Regions from separate parts of the Ruminococcus sp. AF20-12LB genome, predicted to be linked through region 2. Evidence: riboswitches for the same ligand, from Rfam matches in the RefSeq annotation. Region 2 holds a riboswitch; the other holds the start of a gene.
The links. Region 2 has a riboswitch for FMN ahead of DWX61_RS00730 (ECF transporter S component). Riboswitches for the same ligand answer to the same signal wherever they lie in the genome.
Positions count from the first base shown of each region.

Region 1: linked by a shared signal. The riboswitch ahead of DWX61_RS19505 (DUF6783 domain-containing protein) and the one ahead of DWX61_RS00730 (ECF transporter S component) in region 2 are both predicted to bind FMN.

Region 1 covers NZ_QUGH01000002.1:72,797-82,150, forward strand. The annotation lists gene rpsB (30S ribosomal protein S2) at 1-341, shown strand, start outside; gene tsf (translation elongation factor Ts) at 378-1,316, shown strand; FMN riboswitch at 1,564-1,678, shown strand; partial or broken gene DWX61_RS19500 (DUF6783 domain-containing protein) at 1,794-2,036, opposite strand; partial or broken gene DWX61_RS19505 (DUF6783 domain-containing protein) at 1,986-2,111, shown strand; gene ribD (bifunctional diaminohydroxyphosphoribosylaminopyrimidine deaminase/5-amino-6-(5-phosphoribosylamino)uracil reductase RibD) at 2,114-3,241, shown strand; gene ribE (riboflavin synthase) at 3,223-3,876, shown strand; gene DWX61_RS03055 (bifunctional 3,4-dihydroxy-2-butanone-4-phosphate synthase/GTP cyclohydrolase II) at 3,895-5,112, shown strand; gene ribH (6,7-dimethyl-8-ribityllumazine synthase) at 5,152-5,616, shown strand; gene DWX61_RS03065 (HAD family hydrolase) at 5,632-6,288, shown strand; gene DWX61_RS03070 (tetratricopeptide repeat-containing glycosyltransferase family 2 protein) at 6,408-7,466, shown strand; gene DWX61_RS03075 (collagen-like domain-containing protein) at 7,594-8,298, shown strand; gene DWX61_RS03080 (MATE family efflux transporter) at 8,440-9,354, shown strand, end outside.
Region 2 covers NZ_QUGH01000001.1:168,924-178,277, reverse strand. The annotation lists gene DWX61_RS00735 (MATE family efflux transporter) at 1-1,080, shown strand, start outside; gene DWX61_RS00730 (ECF transporter S component) at 1,208-1,843, opposite strand; FMN riboswitch at 1,974-2,091, opposite strand; gene DWX61_RS00725 (glycosyl hydrolase) at 2,140-5,343, opposite strand; gene DWX61_RS00720 (response regulator transcription factor) at 5,380-6,882, opposite strand; gene DWX61_RS00715 (sensor histidine kinase) at 6,860-8,551, opposite strand; gene DWX61_RS00710 (carbohydrate ABC transporter permease) at 8,817-9,354, opposite strand, start outside.

The sequences.
Region 1 (9,354 bases), on a different contig from region 2:
TCGAGCTTCGCAAAGAGCTTGTTAAGCTTCAGAAGAACCTTGGCGGAATCAAAGAGATGAAGAGAATCCCGGATGCTATCTTTATCGTAGATCCTAAGAAAGAGAGAATCTGCGTACAGGAGGCTCATACACTTGGAATCCCGCTTATCGGTATCTGCGATACTAACTGTGATCCGGAAGAGCTTGACTATGTGATCCCGGGAAATGACGATGCTATCCGTGCAGTAAAACTCATCGTTTCCAAGATGGCTGACGCTGTTATCGAGGCTAAGCAGGGAACTGCTGAGGCAGATGGCGAGATCGAGGCTGAGTCTGAGGAGTTTGCAGCTACAGAGGAATAATTCGTATAAACAGAATATTTCAGGAGGAAACGAACAATGGCTATTACAGCAGCACAGGTAAAAGAGTTAAGAGAGATGACCGGCGCCGGAATGATGGATTGTAAGAAAGCTCTTACAGCTACAGAAGGCGATATGGATAAAGCAGTTGAGTTCCTGCGTGAGAAGGGTCTTGCTACAGCACAGAAGAAAGCAAGCCGTATCGCAGCAGAGGGTCTTTGCAAAACTCTGGTAACAGAGGATGGAAAGAAAGCAGTCGTTGTTGAGGTTAATGCTGAGACAGACTTCGTTGCAAAGAATGAGAAATTCCAGAGCTATGTTGCAGATGTTGCAGCACAGGCACTTAACACAACAGCAGCTGATATCGATGCTTTCCTTGCTGAGGCATGGGCACTTGATACAACTAAGACTGTAAAAGAGGCTCTTGCAGCTCAGATCGCAGTAATCGGCGAGAACATGAACATCCGTAGATTTGCTCAGGTTGAGGAGCAGAACGGATTCATCGCTTCCTACACTCATATGGGTGGAAAGATCGGCGTTCTTGTAGACGTTGAGACAGATGTTGTTAACGATGCTGTTAAAGAGATGGCTAAGAACGTAGCTATGCAGATCGCAGCTCTGAAACCGCAGTACACAAGCGACAAAGAAGTAAGCGCTGAGTACATTGAGCATGAGAAAGAGATCCTTATGGCTCAGATCCAGAATGATCCGAAGGAGTCCCAGAAACCGGCTAAGGTTATCGAGGGAATGATCACAGGACGTATCAAGAAAGAGCTTAAAGAGATCTGCCTTCTTGACCAGACATACGTAAAAGCAGAGGACGGAAAACAGTCCGTTGCTAAATACGTAGAGCAGGTAGCAAAAGAGAACGGCGCTAAGATCCAGATCAAAGGCTTCGTTCGCTACGAGACAGGCGATGGTCTTGAGAAGAAAGAAGAGAACTTCGCTGAGGAAGTTGCAAAACAGATGGGCAAATAATCTGTTATCTGCATATCTTTAATAAGATCCATAAAACCCTTGAAAATCAGTATTTTCAAGGGTTTTTTTATATTATTCACTTCATATACTGCATTATAAAATATGGATAGATTATAGCAACAAGAAGTTGCTTTTCAGAACATGGATCTATCTTTATGATATGATAATGGAGGTGACGGCTATGTAAACCAAGTAAAATAAAAATTCCGCTTTACAAATTACAGATAAAGTATTAAAATAAACAAGAAGATATCTTCAGGGCAGGGTGAGATTCCCTACCGGCGGTAAAGCCCGCGAGCCGAGAGGTATGATCCGGTGAGATTCCGGGGCCGACAGTACAGTCTGGATGGAAGAAGATGATAGTACAGTTGATTTTTTGTATGAATGAATGTAGTATCAGAGCTCTGAGATGGTGATCCATTTCAGAGCTTTTTATATAGAAAATCAGACATTCATTTATCGATCAGATGTAACCGATCAATTCCACCCTGCAGATATTTCTGCAGGCTTTTTTTGTATCTGGTACATCGTTTTCGAAATAAATATACCACTTACTTGTCTGTGAATACGATTGCACAGGTCTAAAAGTTTCGGCGTACCAGAGCGTGTTTGAAAAATCATTCCTGCAATCTGCACGCCCCACTTTGCGGTATATTTTGCCCGAATTCAGTTGCCGTAGCCCGCTACGGCGCCCTCATCCGGACAAAATCTCCCACAAATTGTGACGCACATCTTGCAGAAAGCCTTTTTCAAACACGCTCTAGACAAAGAACAGGAATAAGAAAGAAGGAATAAAAATGACGGATCAGGAATATATGCTTCGGGCGATCCAGCTGGCAAAAAAAGGAGAAGGCTGGACGAATCCCAATCCGATGGTAGGGGCAGTGATCGTAAAAGACGGAAGGATCATCGGGGAAGGCTATCATAAAAAGTATGGAGAACTTCATGCGGAACGTAATGCAATTGCTTCTCTCACAGAATCAGCAGAAGGTGCGGTGATTTATGTTACGCTGGAGCCTTGCTGTCATCATGGAAAAACACCTCCATGTACGGAAGCGATCATTGAACAGAAGATCAGAAAAGTGGTGATCGGTTCCCGGGATCCGAATCCGAAAGTGGCAGGAAAAGGCGTGCAGATGTTAAGGGAAGCCGGTGTAACAGTAGTTGAAGATTTTATGAGAGAAGAATGTGATCAGCTGAATCCAGTGTTTTTCCATTATATTACTACGAAGACTCCTTATGTGGTGATGAAGTATGCCATGACACTGGATGGGAAGATCGCAACGAAGACAGGAGCATCAAAATGGATTACCGGAGAAGCGGCAAGAAAAGAAGTACAGCATATGCGGCATCAGTACATGGGGATCATGGCAGGTATTGGAACTGTGCTTGCAGATGATCCGATGTTAAACGTCCGGGTAGAAGGCTGGAAAAGTCCTGTCAGGATTGTGTGCGACAGTAAGCTCAGAATCCCGCCGGACAGTCAGATCGTAAAAAGTGCGGAAAAGTACCGGACGATCGTGGCTTATGCAGATCAGAAAAATACAGAAGAAAAAATAAAAATATTACATACCATGGGAGTTGAGACCATTTACTGTCCCGATGAAAAGAATCAGATAGACCTTAAGAAGCTGATGGCAGATCTTGGAAACAGAGGTATTGACAGCATCCTCCTGGAGGGAGGCGGTACGTTAAATGACAGTGCCCTGCGAGCCGGAATTGTAAAGGAAGTACAGGCTTTTGTGGCACCAAAGCTGTTTGGCGGGGTGGCCGGGAAGACACCGGTAGAAGGTATCGGAGTTGAATTCCCGTCTGATGCAGTGGAACTGAAATATACAGATATCTGCCAGATCGGTGAGGATATTCGGATAAGATGTCAGGTGTGTGAGAAAAAACAGGAGGAATCATGTTTACAGGAATCGTAGAGGAGAAAGGAAAAGTCCGTTATATACAGCTGACAGGAGAATCAGGAATCCTGGCAGTGAAAGCCAGGAAGGTCCTGGAAGGGACAAGGATCGGTGACAGCATTGCCGTAAATGGTGTGTGTCTGACAGTCACGTCGATCCAGCCGGATGGATTTACTGCCGATGTGATGGCAGAGACGATCAGAAGAAGCAGTCTTGGCAGCTGTAAAGCCGGAAGCCAGGTAAACCTGGAACGTGCAATGGCTGCAGATGGCAGGTTCGGGGGACACATAGTAAGCGGCCATATTGATGGGACTGGCGTGATACGTTCCATGCTCCGGGAAGAAAATGCCATCTGGGTATCAATTGGGACGTCGCCGCAGATCTTGCATCTGATCGTGGAAAAAGGATCTGTCTGTATTGATGGGATCAGCCTGACAGTTGCAAGGGTTGATGAAGCTGGTTTTCAGGTGTCGGTCATTCCACATACAGGAGAAGAAACCACCCTTTTGGAAAAGATGCCGGGGGATCTGGTTAATCTGGAAAATGATGTGATCGGAAAATATGTAGAAAAACTGCTTGGCATCAGAAAAAATGAAGAAGAGAAAAAAGAATCCGGAATTACGATGAAGTTTCTTGAAGAATTCGGGTTTTAGAACAGGAGGATATACACTATGTCACAAAATTATCAGTACAACACAATTGAAGAGGCACTTAGGGATCTTAAGGAAGGAAAAATAGTTCTGGTCACAGATGATCCGGACAGAGAAAATGAGGGAGACCTGATATGTGCGGCAGAGTTTGCAACCCGGGAAAATATTAATTTCATGGCGACTTATGCAAAGGGGCTTATCTGTACACCGATGAGTGCGGAAATTGCGGCGAGATTGAACTTTCCGCCGATGGTTGCTGAGAACACGGACAATCACAGTACAGCATTTACCGTGGCAGTGGATCACGCAGATACAACCACCGGTATCTCTGCGGCAGAGCGCTCCTATACCATTATGAAGTGCGTGGATGATCAGTCAAAACCGGAGGATTTCAGAAGACCGGGACATGTATTTCCACTTATTTCCAGAAAAGGCGGGGTTCTGGTACGGAATGGCCATACGGAGGCAACAACAGATCTTATGAGACTTGCCGGACTGAAGGAATGCGGCGTGTGCTGTGAAGTTATGAAAGAAGATGGAACTATGATGCGTACATCACAGCTATGGGAAATGGCAAAAGAGCATAACCTTACATTTATTACGATCCGTGATCTGCAGGATTATATAAGAATACATGAAAAGCATGTAAAGGAGGAAGCAGCTGCAAACCTCCCAACGCAGTACGGTGATTTTAAAATGTATGGTTATATCAATGACATTACAGGAGAGCATCATCTGGCACTGGTAAAAGGTGATCTGGGAGATGGTGAAGATGTGCTTTGCCGGGTACATTCGGAGTGCCTGACAGGAGATGCATTCGGATCACTCAGATGTGACTGCGGCCTGCAGCTGCAGACAGCGATGCGCCAGGTAGAGGCGGAAGGCAGAGGGATCATTCTGTATATGAGACAGGAAGGCAGAGGAATCGGGCTGATCAATAAGATCAAAGCCTATGCGCTTCAGGAACAGGGATACGATACCGTGGAGGCTAATGTGAAGTTAGGGTTTGCACCGGATCTCAGAGAGTACTGGGTTGGGGCACAGATACTGTCAGACCTTGGTGTGAAATCATTAAGATTACTGACAAATAATCCGGATAAAGTTTATGGACTTGGTGAATTTGGTCTGAAGATCAATGAGAGAGTACCTCTGGAGATTCCGGTACAAAAGTATGACCGGAAGTATATGAAAACGAAGCAGGAAAAGATGGGTCATATTTTTAAAGAAATAAATTTATAAAAAAACAGCAAATATCAGGAGGAAGAAAAAATGAGACAGATCAATTTAGTAGAAGGAAAAGTAGTAGCACCGGAGGGAATGAAGGTTGGTATCGTGGCAGCGAGATTTAATGAGATCATTGTGAATAAATTATTGGGAGGGGCAGTCGACGGACTGGTAAGACATGGAGTAGAAGAGGAGAATATTACTGCAGCATGGGTGCCGGGAGCATTTGAGATCCCGCTTACAGCACAGAAAATGGCACAGTCAGGAAAATATGATGCAGTTATCTGCGTGGGAGCTGTCATCCGTGGAGATACTTCACATTATGATCTGGTGTGCAATGAATCTGCCAAGGGGATCGCACAGGTTGAACTTGCAACAGGGATCCCGGTCTTATTCGGAGTGATCACGACTGAGAATATCGAGCAGGCTATTGCGCGTGCAGGAAGCAAAGCAGGAAATAAAGGCTATGACTGTGCATTATCTGCGATCGAAATGGTCAATCTGATGAAGCAGCTCTAAAAGACAGGAAAATAAATGATGACAAAAACGATCATATTCGACTATGATGGAACGATCCATCATACCCTTGGAATCTATGAACCGGCATTTCGTGAAACCTATCAGTGGCTGACAGAACAGAAGGCTGCAGAAGAACGGGAGATAGGCTCGGCGGAAATTGCCGGCTGGCTGGGATTTAACAGTAAGGAGATGTGGAATACATTTTTGCCGGAGCTGGATCAGAGCTATAAAGAGCAGGCAAGCAGGATGGTAGGAGAACTGATGGTCAGACAGATCAGGAAGCATAAGGCAGTGTGGTATCCGGGAGCAGAGGAGATGCTTACAGCTTTGAAGAACCGGGGATATCATCTTGTGATCTTAAGTAACTGTAAGGCTTCATATCGTGAGGCGCACTGGAAGGAATTTGGGATGGAACGATGGTTCGATCATTTTTATGACTGTGAATCATATGGATTCCGTCCAAAGACAGAAATTGTGCAGGAAATTATCCGGGAATATACAGGCCCTTATCTGGTGGTCGGAGACAGGAGGCAGGATCTGGAATGTGCCAGAGCCTGCAAAAGCCCATTTATAGGATGTCTGTATGGATATGGTGAGAAAGGGGAGCTGAACGGAGCAGATCATCTTGCAGAGCATATAGAGGAAATACCACAGTTGGTGATACGAGGATGAGTTCAGCTTTATCTGAAAACAGAAGCTGTACACTGACAGAAGGCATAGGACTGACGGGAACGGCATAAATATTATAAAAATCCGAAGGATCCTGAAATATGATTTCCCTCAGTCTATGTATGATCGTAAAAAATGAAGAAGCAGTTCTTGAGAGGATTTTAAAGCCGGTTTCTCAGGTGATGGATGCGATTCTGATCGCAGATACCGGTTCTTCAGACAGAACAAAAGAGATCGCGGAGCAGTATACGTCGCAGGTGTTTGATTTTCCCTGGTGTGACGATTTTTCTGCTCCGCGTAATTTCCTTCTGGAAAAAGTCAGCACCGATTATTGGATGTGGCTGGATGCGGATGATGTCCTGGATGAAGAAAATCTGGAAAGACTGAGGAGTCTTAAAGAAACCCTGGATCCTGGAACAGATGTTGTAATGATGGAATATGCGGCAGGCTTTGACCAGAGTGGGAGAACAACATTTTCTTATTTTCGGGAGCGGATAATGAAAACATCCAGAAATTTCAGATGGAATGGGGCAGTTCATGAAACCGTGATTCCGGAGGGAAATATCATCTATTCAGATGTGGTGATCCAGCATCGGAAATGTGGAAAAAGTGATCCGGACCGTAATCTTCGTATTTATGAAAAAATGCTGGCAGGAGGAGAAACGCTGGAACCCAGACATCAGCTTTATTATGGGAGAGAACTGTATTATCATCAGCGGTATCCGGAGACAGAGGCTGTGCTGGTGGAGTTCCTGAAAAATCCGTCCGGATGGCTGGAAAATAAGATCGATGCCTGTTTTGTACTTGGACAGTGCTACCGGAAAATGGGAGAGAAAAAGTCCGCACTGGAAGCTTTTCTGTACAGTCTGACTATGGATGTGCCGAGGGCGGAAATCTGCTGTGAGGTCGGAAAGATTTTTTTGGAAAGAGAGCTGCCCAGACAGGCTGCCTACTGGTACGGGCAGGCACTTACTGTGCCGTCAGATAAGAAAAAAGGTGGATTTTTTATGGCTGAGTGTCATGGATTTGTGCCATATATGCAGCTTTGCGTTTGTTATGATAAGATGGAATGTCCGGAGCAGGCATTCTTTTTTCATAAGAAAGCGATGGAACAGAAGCCGGAAGATCCGGGAGTATTGTACGACCAGAAATATTTCCGGGAAAAATATGGTCTGACATAAAAGGAAAGAAAAGATATCTTTATTATATTTTCCTGGCAGGGTACAGGCTTGCGGGGATCCTATGCACAGGTAAAAGCTGTTGTCATATACTGTAGGGAAAGTTATTTTCCTATGAGGTGATCGAGGAATGCTGTTCAGGCATCGAAAACGTAAGGAAATGGAAATGCAGCAGGACAGTCATGAGGATTTGTCTTGTATGTCCTGTTATGGAAATCATAGTTCCTGTGGATGTGACAGGTGTGGAACAAGAGGCTGCCCGGGCCCTGTGGGACCTACAGGACCAACCGGTCCAAGAGGCTGTCCGGGAGTTCCGGGTCCTATGGGCCCTCAGGGACCGCAGGGAGAACCGGGAATACAGGGATATACGGGAGCCACCGGTCCGGCAGGTGCAACAGGTCCGGCAGGAGTAATGGGCCCAGCGGGAGCCACTGGTCCGACGGGAGCAACAGGAGCTACCGGTCCGGCGGGAGCTACCGGTCCGGCGGGAGCAACAGGTCCGACGGGAGCAACAGGTCCGACGGGAGCAACAGGAGCTACCGGTCCGGCGGGAGTCATCGGTCCGGCAGGTGCAACAGGTCCGACGGGAGCAACAGGAGCCACCGGTCCAGCGGGAATAGCGGGTGCAACAGGTCCGGCAGGTGCAATCGGAGCCACCGGTCCAACAGGAGCAGCCGGAGCCACCGGCCCAACAGGAGCAGCCGGAGCCACCGGCCCTGCCGGAACAGTAACCCCGGCAGCTGCTGTTGGAAATGCAACAACAGTAGATGATATCGTGGAGGATTTTAATGCACTTCTTGCAAACCTTCGTGATGCAGGACTCTTGGAAAGATAGTGAAATGATAAACACATGTTACTGTGCGGCTGCGTATTTTATGCAGCCGCTGCATATTCTTCATAAAAATATTTCATTGTAGCTTTCCGACGAAAGGTGCTATAATATTTTTATGTAAGTATGAACATGGGGGATGAAATCGTGAAAAAAAACAAGTATGAGATCGATATGTGTAATGGGTCGATCATGGACAAGTTGATTTCGTTTTCACTGCCGCTGATGCTGTCCGGTATCCTGCAGCTGATGTTCAATGCAGTGGATATCGTGGTAGTGGGACGTTTCAGCGGAAGTGAGGCACTGGCGGCAGTAGGCTCCACTACCGCACTGATCAATGTGTTTACCAACCTTTTTATCGGAATTTCTCTTGGTGCCAATGTGCTGGCAGCCAGATTTTATGCTGCCGGTAAGGATGACGAAATGTCAGAAACAGTACATACATCGATCCTGCTGGCTTTGATCAGCGGGATCATCATGGCATTTCTGGGAGTGATCTTTGCCAGAATCTGCCTGGAGCTGATGGATACGCCGGAGGATGTGATCGATCTTTCTACTCTTTATATGCGTATCTATTTTCTGGGAATGCCGTTTTTTATGCTATATAACTATGGCGCAGCAATTCTGCGTGCAGTGGGAGATACCAAGCGACCACTGGTCTTTCTGATCATTTCCGGCTGTGCCAATGCGCTTCTGAATCTGTTTTTTGTGATCGTTTGTCATTTAAGTGTGGCAGGTGTTGGAATCGGAACTGTGATTTCTCAGTTGATCTCCTGTATCCTTGTTCTCCGATGTCTGTGTCAGACAGAGGGAAGCTATCAGCTGCGTTTTTCGAAGCTGTCCATAAAGCCGGAATATCTGAAACAGATATTCCAGGTAGGACTTCCGGCAGGAATCCAGAGTACGGTGATCAATTTTTCCAATGTGCTGCTCCAGTCCTCCGTAAACTCTTTTGGCTCCATTGCAATGGCAGGATATACGGCAGCAAACAATATCTTCGGATTTCTGTATGTGTCTGTAAATTCAGTTACCCAGGCTTGCATGAGCTTTACCAGTCAGAAT
Region 2 (9,354 bases):
GGACTTTCCTCGCTGATAATCTCCGGTACGATACTCTCTGTCATCGTCCTTCTGTTCCTGAAGCCACTGCTTCATTTTTTCGGCGGAACACCGGACGTCATGCCCTATGCCATTGATTACATGGGGATCACCGCCATTGGACTTCCCTTTTACGTTTTAAGCACAGGCGGCAATCACCTGGTCCGTGCAGACAGGAGTCCCACCTATTCCATGACCTGTATCCTGGCTGGTGCTGTCATCAACACCATCCTGGACCCACTTTTCATCTTTGGATTCGGCTGGGGCATCAAAGGTGCAGCCTGGGCAACCGTGATCGGGCAGGTCGTATCCGGACTTCTGATCATTTTTTATTTTTCCAGACTTCGGAAAATGTACCTGGACCGCTCCATGCTGATTCCTAAGGCACGCAATCTGTCTGCCATTTTTTCTCTGGGAATGGCATCCTGTATCAATCAGGTTGCCATTGCTGCAGTGCAGATCGTCATGAACAATACACTTCGCCATTACGGGGCACTCTCAGCCTACGGGAGTGATATTCCGATCGCCTGTGCAGGAATCATTTCCAAAGTCAACCAGGTATTTATGGCCATCTGCATCGGAATCTCCCAGGGCTCCCAGCCCATCTGGGGCTTTAATTACGGTGCCGAAAAATACAGCCGCGTGCGCCAGACATACCGCTATTCCGTAATCTTATGTACTGTGATCGCAACCATATTTTTTATCTGCTTCCAGTTCTTCCCACATCAGATCGTAGGCATCTTCGGAAACGGCAGCGACCTGTACTTTCATTTTGCAGAAAAATATCTCCGCATCTTCATGCTGATGACCTTTGCCAACGGAATCCAGCCTATGTCCGCCGGCTTTTTTACATCCATTGGAAAAGCCAGGCTTGGTGTGATCATGTCCCTTACAAGACAGGTGCTCTTCCTGCTGCCACTGATCGTCATTTTCCCGATTTGCTTCGGAATCGATGGCGTCATGTACGCAGGACCAATTGCAGATACCTCTGCATTTATACTGGCCGTTGTTTTTGCCAGACGTGAGCTCGGAGTCATGAAAGCTGCTGAACAAAACGCCTGACATAAAAAATGCCATGTAATTTACTGCCCATCGGCAATATATTACATGGCATTTCTCACATTCTCAGATATTTATCTGAAACCACCAATTTCTGATCTTTTCTTCATCCTCCGGCAACTGCTTATGATCAGTCACCCTTCAGTACAACACGGATCTTCTTATAAATCACAAACACGATCAGAGATGTCAGTGCATATTTAAAGATATTAAACGGTACAATGATCAGCAGTGCAAAGGTAAGCAGTCCGTTTACGGAACTGTGTACTGCGCTTCCCATCTGGATAAAGGTCTCGATCGGCATTCCAAAAGCCTTACCGTAAGCCGGAAGCAGTACAAAAGCATTGATGAAACATGCAAGGATTGCTGTCAGAACAGTTCCCACTGCCATACCTGCAACTGCATGTACTCTGCTTTTTTTGTGATGGAAACGATAGATCAGGCCGGCCGGTACCACATAGGCACATCCAAACAGGAAGTTGGCAACATCACCAACACCGGCTGTCATAGTTCCCTTGGTCACAAGATGTACAAGGATCTTCACAAGCTCGATCAGAATACCTGCCACAGGTCCCATGGCAAAAGTTCCTACCATAACCGGTACCTCGGAAAAATCAAGCTGATAAAAAGACGGTGCAAGAAAAGGAATCGGAAACTCAAGATTCATCAATACTCCTGCCACAGCACCAAGCATGGCTACCTGCGCGATGGTTCTTGTTCTGCTTCTTTCCACGGCATTTCCTCTCTGTAATATCTGTTCACTCATAACTCTCTCTCCTTCTTCAGAAATATTCAAAGAAAATTTCTACAAGAAATCTTTATGCGAAAAAAATTTCTTCACATAAAAAGCCCCGGGAGCTTCTTCCCGGGGCACTGAGCACGTTCTTCAAATACTGCGCGTTCTTCTCTCATCCAGACTTTACTGTCGGTTCCGGAATCTCACCAGATCAGCCGCCAAAGCGGGTCGCGGACTATACCGCCGGTAGGGAATCACACCCTGCCCCGAAGAAATTTTCTTTTTTATGGGTTCATTATAACGCGCTCTTTTTATAATTACAAGCCTTAATTTTTCTCTACAAAAACCGGCGCTTTCAGAAGGCCTGACGGTTTTATCTGATACTCATAGGACCAGAGGTCACCGGTTGTCCTCCATGCATTTGGTCCATACCAGTCTTCTTTCTGGTCACAGTTGTGTAAGGTTCCAAATGTATTCACCCTGTTTCCAAATACAGTCAGCTCCAGGAGATGCTCTCCTGACGGCAGTTCACCAAGAGATACCTCATAAGGAGAAAATGCAATATACCCCGCTTCTTTTCCATCCACAGAAGCCTTCATAACCGGTGCGCGGAACAGATTTGCCCGTACATTTACTTCTCCGCCTTTGCTGATAAATGGAATTTTATATGTCACATTTCCACCATAGAACGGATAACCCTGAACGGTAAGATCACTGAAGGCTGCCTTGTGGCTCACCGCATCCAGCACCTGATCTCTTCCCACAACTTTCACGGAAAACTCTCCCAGCAGGAACATTGCTTCGATATTCACTTTGGAATTGTAAGGGATCTCCACAACCAGTTCATGCTCTCCGGATTCCATCTTCGGAAGCGGCACTTTGCGGATACAGTGATCTGTATACCATCCCTCTGCACGGTTTTCCACTGCTTTCTCATCCAGGAATATTCTGGTTTTCCCGTCATTTTCCATGGCAAGGAAAATCCCTTCCAACAGAACCTCTGTATGAATATGGAATCGCAGGGACAAAGTATGTTCAAAGCCTTCCTCTCTGTCATTGGTCCACGGCTGTGCAAAAGCCTCCATGCGGAGCGGATATCCCAGTTTCTCACGGAACAGATTGTCAATGCGGAGAATCTCTTCCTCCGGCTGCCACTCCCCACCGTCAAACGCATATTCAGCCAGATCCAGAATACTTACATTCGGCTCACTGCGAACAATCTCCACCTGATCGGAAATATCCAGCTGGCAGCTACATTTCTTCTCCTCACTTGCAGAACCATTCTCAGTATTCTCAGCATTATCTGTTTCAGAAAGCAATTCTTCTGATACCATGGATGCTGTGCCAGCCGGCTCCAGCCAGAGAAGAAGACTGTCGTGATCAAACATGCTTCGTTCCAGAACAGTGTCCCCTTTATGGTACTCTGCTTTCACCGGATAAATTTCACCTGTCATGGCATCATATACCGTCAACTTCCAGGATCCACGGATACGGATGCGAAGTTTTTCTTCTCTTGGAAGATCCTGATTTTTCTTACGCTCCTGCAGTTCATTGATCACGATACAGGCATCGGAGACCTTCTCTGTACGGTTTACATGACACAGGAACAGCCAGCGGTTTTCTCCCTCTTCTCTCATCTGGTAGATCAGGTTTGTAGCTGGTTTACCGTCATCCTCAAGTACCTCGATATCTCTTGCCTCTTTCACAGCTTCCAGCAGACGGTACTTACTGAATGACACAATCTCACACTTCTCTGCCAGCTTCGCACCTCTGTCTGACGGACGGGCATCTGCATATTTCGGAAGCTGTCCTGCAAAGATCACCCGGCCGCCTCTTTCCTTAAATTTCTCAAGAATCTCCAAGGTAGAGCTTCGAAGTGTCAGGCAGTTCGGTACGAGAACTGTATCATATTTCATTACTCCCACCTTCAGAAGTTTTTCCTCTTCCTGTCCCTGATTCAGATCCGGAAGCAGAGACTCTGAAATAAAATCAAAATCAACGGTACCATAAAGCAGCCATTCGATCATATGGATAAAGTTTTCATCCATCTCCTCACGGATTGGTGCTGTCTGCTCCTTCGGTCCCCAGAAAAGCCAGTAAGACTCTACCGGATGGATCACTGCCAGCTTCACATGCGGAACGCCTCTTGTGAGAGCTGTATTGACTCTTGCAAAATAATTCTCCACAAGAGGATATTCTTTATACCACGGTGACTGGTAGCTGATAGAAGCCGGATAATCACGTTTTGCCTCACCTGCCATGGAGGTCCAGGTCAGATGCGGCACACGGACCGTTACTCCAAGAGCTGCCTGCCAGTCCCCCTGAAGCTTATGGCCCCGGAAATCAAAATCCCAGTTTGTAACACCATAAAGTTCACTTGTCATTCCCTCTCTTCCAAACTGGTGCACAGCACTTTCTGCCTGCTTTGCAGTAGAAAATTCTCTTCTGTCACAAAGCATATCAATTCCCGGGATCTCAAAGGAACGATAGGAACGCATGGCTTCTCCCAGGGCCGCTGTCTGTGTTTCCAGAGTCGGCTCCTCCATCATATGTCCGGTCAGGGCAATGCCATGTTCCTTACACCAGCCTCCCACAGTATCCGCAAAAGCCTCTGCAAAACGCTCCGCAATGTGGTCATGATACTCATAACGGATTCTGGAAACTGCATCTCCCGGAAGTTCCCAGAACAGTTCCGGAAGATGCTTAAGAAGGCTATGTCCATATGCATCACGGAAAGTTTCTTCCAGATCATCGGTATATGGAATGGTCACATCCATCCGCTCATCTGCAAAATCCAGGCACTGTTTATGGGAAAATTGCGGCTCATCTGTAAAGATGGCAGGAATGGTTTTCCCAAACTCCTCTCCCAGATTTTCATAATACTTCTCGTGGGTTACCTGGATAAAACGCTCCACTGCCTCTTTATCCAGTGTGTTCAGATACGCCTCATTGTTAAACCATGGATTATCACCGGACACCTCAAGATAGGCAAACCATTCCTGAAATCCCTCCTTCAGCGGTGCATCCTCATCGATCTTTTCATACTCTGTAAGGTAACCATCCTCCAGCCGTACCTGATATTTTCCAAGAAATGTACGCTCATTGCTTCGGATCGCCTGTCCGGAAGAACGAAGTTCGCTGTTTTCAATCTCTTTTCCATCCTGGCACTCCGGAGTGAAAAGCAGAAAACGGATCCTGTATTTGTGGTCTCTTGTTACCAGTCCGCCGCCTGCTCCGGATGGCCAGCGGTCTTCATCATACAGCCAGGTCAGCATATTTTTTTCCAGGCTTTTTTTCCAGGAATATTTTACCAGATCCAGAAACTCTTCGCCCATGTAAGGATTATCCATTCCTGTGCGGCAGTGGATATGTCCGCCGCCCATTCCCATCGCCTTCAGAGCATCCAGAGTATTGTCGATCTCCGCTTCTGTCATCTTACAGTTCCATGCCCAGAACGGAGCCGCTCTGTACTCGCTTCCCGGATCCTGAAATTTCTCTTTTGTAAGCTTTTCCCCATTATGATACAGCATACCTTAACCCTCCATTTTAGATTAATATTATTTTTGTTATATCATCCCATGATTTTCTTTCTCAACATATTCTGATGGTCTCACTCCTGTATAGGAATAAAAAATACGACTGAAATAAAACTGATCTTTGTATCCTACCTTTTCCGCAACATCTTTCACATACATCTTCTCTTCACGCTGAAGAAGAAGCTTTGCCTTCTCCATGCGAAGTGCTGTCAGATAAGTATTAAAAGATGCATCCTCATACCTTCTGAAAAGTCTGCTTAAATATGTCTGGGAAACTCCCACTGCTTTGCTCACACTGTGCAGAGACAGCTGTTCCGCCATGTGTTTTCGGATGTATTCTTTCACACTCTCAAAATATTCTTCGGTATCTGTTTTCTGTGTGGATGCCAGATCTTCCTTTATATCCTTAAAAAAGATATCGGAAATCCCGTTGCAAAGCTGTTCCACATTTTCTGCAGTGGAAAAAATATCATCCATAAGAAATTCTGACTCCCGGTAATCCCGATTTCCTGCATCATAACGCTGAAGCAGATAGCCTATCTGCCGCACACGTCCTTCGATCCACAGCTGAGGATGTTCTTCCTGCACCCACCTGCTGATCAGTGCTTCTACTTCCTTCTGAAGCCGGTCGTACTTCTGTTTGCCAGCCAGATATTCCAACTCTTCCAGATATTCGTAATCCTTTCCCGGTCTTCCAGCTTGAACCTGCGATGCGGTTTCCTCCAGGAGCAATGTCTGATTTTTTCCAAGGATAATAGAAGAATCCAGCTTCCGGTAAAGCTCTCGCATCATTTCTCCGATCTGTGCTGCCGGAACTGATCTCCGCCGGATCACAGACGTCACATATGCAGCTTCCGGCTGTTCTTTTCCAATACGTCTCCTGATCATCTGTTCATAATCCTCATCACTGACCAGTTCTCCCGGACAGAGATACAGTGTCTCCTGAGTGTCACGTCCATATGCGATCATCATCTCATTGATGTCTGAAAAGACTTCCTTTTTCCCCCGTTCCCCGTAACGACTGGGAAGTCCGTTCAGTCTTACAATGGCCCCGTAATAACATTCTGACTGAAAATATCTCCAAAGTGTTTTTTCATCCACAGGAATTTCATTTACCATCTTGTGTATCAGTGTATTTCGTTCTTTGTAATATTTTTGTTTCAGCTTTTCTTCTATCCTGGTGATCAGTTTGGAAAATTCCGAGGGCACGATCGGTTTCAGGATATAATCACACACCCCAAAAGCAATTGCCTGTTTTGCATACTCAAATTCCTGATATCCACTGACGATCACACTGATCACATTGGGATATTGCTTTTTTGTTTCTTCCACAAGCTTCAATCCGTTCATTACCGGCATCTGGATATCTGTGATCAAAATATCCGGTTCTCCTTTTTCCTGTATCAGCTCCAGTGCTTCTTCACCGTTATAAGCAGTTCCCATAATCTCGAACTTGTTGTATTTCTGTTTTATAATGTTGACGATCAGACTGGCTGCCATCGGCTCATCATCAACGACCATCACCTGATACATCGGCTTCGACCTCCTTTTCCGATACTCCTATGATGACGCTTAATCCTTCTTCAAGGTTTCGTATCCGGAATACTGCTCTTCCATTGTACAGAAGGAACATTCTGGCATAGGTATTCGCCAGTCCCATACCTCCGATTTCCATCTCTATGCTGCTTCCTCTGGACATGATCTTTTTCCGGATTTTTTTCATTTTTTGTTTTAACTCTTCACATACTTCATCTGTGGCACCCTGTCCGTTATCCCGTACTTCAAAGTACCAGCCGGTTTCATCCCGCCAGCCACGTACATAAATTTTCATGATATTTTTGCTGTTATTATATCCATGCTGTATGCTGTTCTCCACCAGCTGCTGCAGCACAATCTTGGGAAGCTGTTCATGTTTTACGGATTCCTCACAGTCTACTTCCACTTCCAGGCGATGCTCATACCTGGATTTCAGCAGAAAAATATAACGCTCAAGATACTCCAGCTCTTTTTCTACCGTTGCGTATCTCTCCTTTGTGTTTGTGGAATATCGGAGCATGGCTGCCAGACAGCCGCATATCTCACAGATTTCCTCATCACCGTCCATAATGCCTCTGCTCGATATCACATTCAGTACATTATAGAGAAAATGCGGATTAACCTGAGCCTGAAGGGTATCAAACTGAGCCTGAAGCTGCAGAATAGACATTCGTTTTTCCTTTACAATGGATTCGTTCAGTCGACGCATCAGGTTCTGGTATGCGATTCCTACTGCCTGCACTTCATCATCTGTATCCGGAACTGCAAGCTCTGCATCCAGATTCTCGAGCCCGGTATTTTCCATCTGATCCTTCAGTGCAGTAAGTGGCTTGGAAAGCCTGCTTGCAATAAAGATCACCACTCCCATAGAGATCACAAAACAGCCGACAGCCATTCCCAGTGCGATCATCACCGCTTCCTTCATGCCCGCAACGATCTCCGTCTTTTTCTCCAGTGCAACCACCCGGATCCCGTAATTATCTGACACTTCTGATGCCGATGCCCACATGCTCGTGTCTGAAGAAACGGTAATGGAATCCATTTTTGTTACTTCCGGATGCTTCTTCATGTAGCTTACCAGATCGCCAGTCAATCCCTCAGACTGATACAATACTTCTCCTCCCGGAAGAAACGCCACAACTTTAATATCGGAATCCGGAATCTCAAATATATCCTTCAGTTCATCCGTAGCATACTGAACTTCAATATATCCGAAATCTCCGCCCTGTACTTTTCTGGCCAGAGAAAAAACTTCCTCGCTTTCCCGGATTCCCCAGCCATCCATATGTGGTGCTATCAGGATCGGTTTACCGTGCATTCTGTCTGCTGAATCCAGCCATTTGATGTTGGATGTATTTCTTGCCTTATTGGTAAGCTTGGAACCGGTATTGGTACTGGATGCCACATCTCCGAATTCATTAAAAATAATCACTCTGTAAAAATTTCTGTTGATATAATACATAGCAAGTCCTGAATTCAACGCATCCAAAAGGTCATTGTGCACTATTGTCCTGCCGACACTAAAACTGCCGTTTTCATAATACTTCGGAAGCGTTTTCATCGCATTGAGCATATCCTGGTCCGACAGGATATAGTCTGTCACATGCTTCATGGAATCTATGGTAAAGTCAACATTAGAAGCAGTCTGCCTGGAATATAATTTCAAATTTTGCGCTGCTTTTTCTGACAGCCTTCTAAAATTATAGTTATAGCAGACTATCCCCAAAATTGTTGATATAAAAAATATTACAACAGAAAAACCTAAGATCAGTTTTGTACGGAATTTCATAAGAACACCTCGCATTTCATCTGTATATAGTAATAAACAGATACCCCGCCTGTACAGCAGAGTATCTGTTTTTCCCAGTTGCACGGCATCTTAAATCTTACCATACAAAACTGATCTTGCATATTTGGTAACCTGTTTTGCATCAGCCTTTGACAGCTCCGGCTACCATACCATCTACAATCTTCTTGTTGAAGAACAGGAAGAGGATCAGCATCGGAATGGTGATAAGCAGTACATCTGCAAACAGCAGATTGTAGGAACTGGAATATCTTCCCATGAAGTTGTAAAGAGTAAGCTGAACTGTTACGTTGTCATTTCCGGGAAGGAAATACAGCGGGTTTGTAAAGTCATTGAAGATCGTTACCGCATTCAGGATAATGATTGTGGAAGTAACCGGTTTCAAAAGAGGGAAAATAATCTTTACAAACAGATTGTTTCTCGTACAACCGTCAATATATCCGGCCTCTTCAAGCTCTACCGGGATCGTATTCATAAATCCCTTATAAAGCATAATGGTAAATGGAATCTGAAGTGCTGTCTCAACCATGATCATACCAAACATGGTTTTATAAATATGAAGTCCCTGCATAACCCAGATGGTAGGAAGGATCGCAGGAGGGATCATAAGACCTGTCATAACAAGTGTATCCACGATCTTTACAGGTCTGTCAGATCTTCTC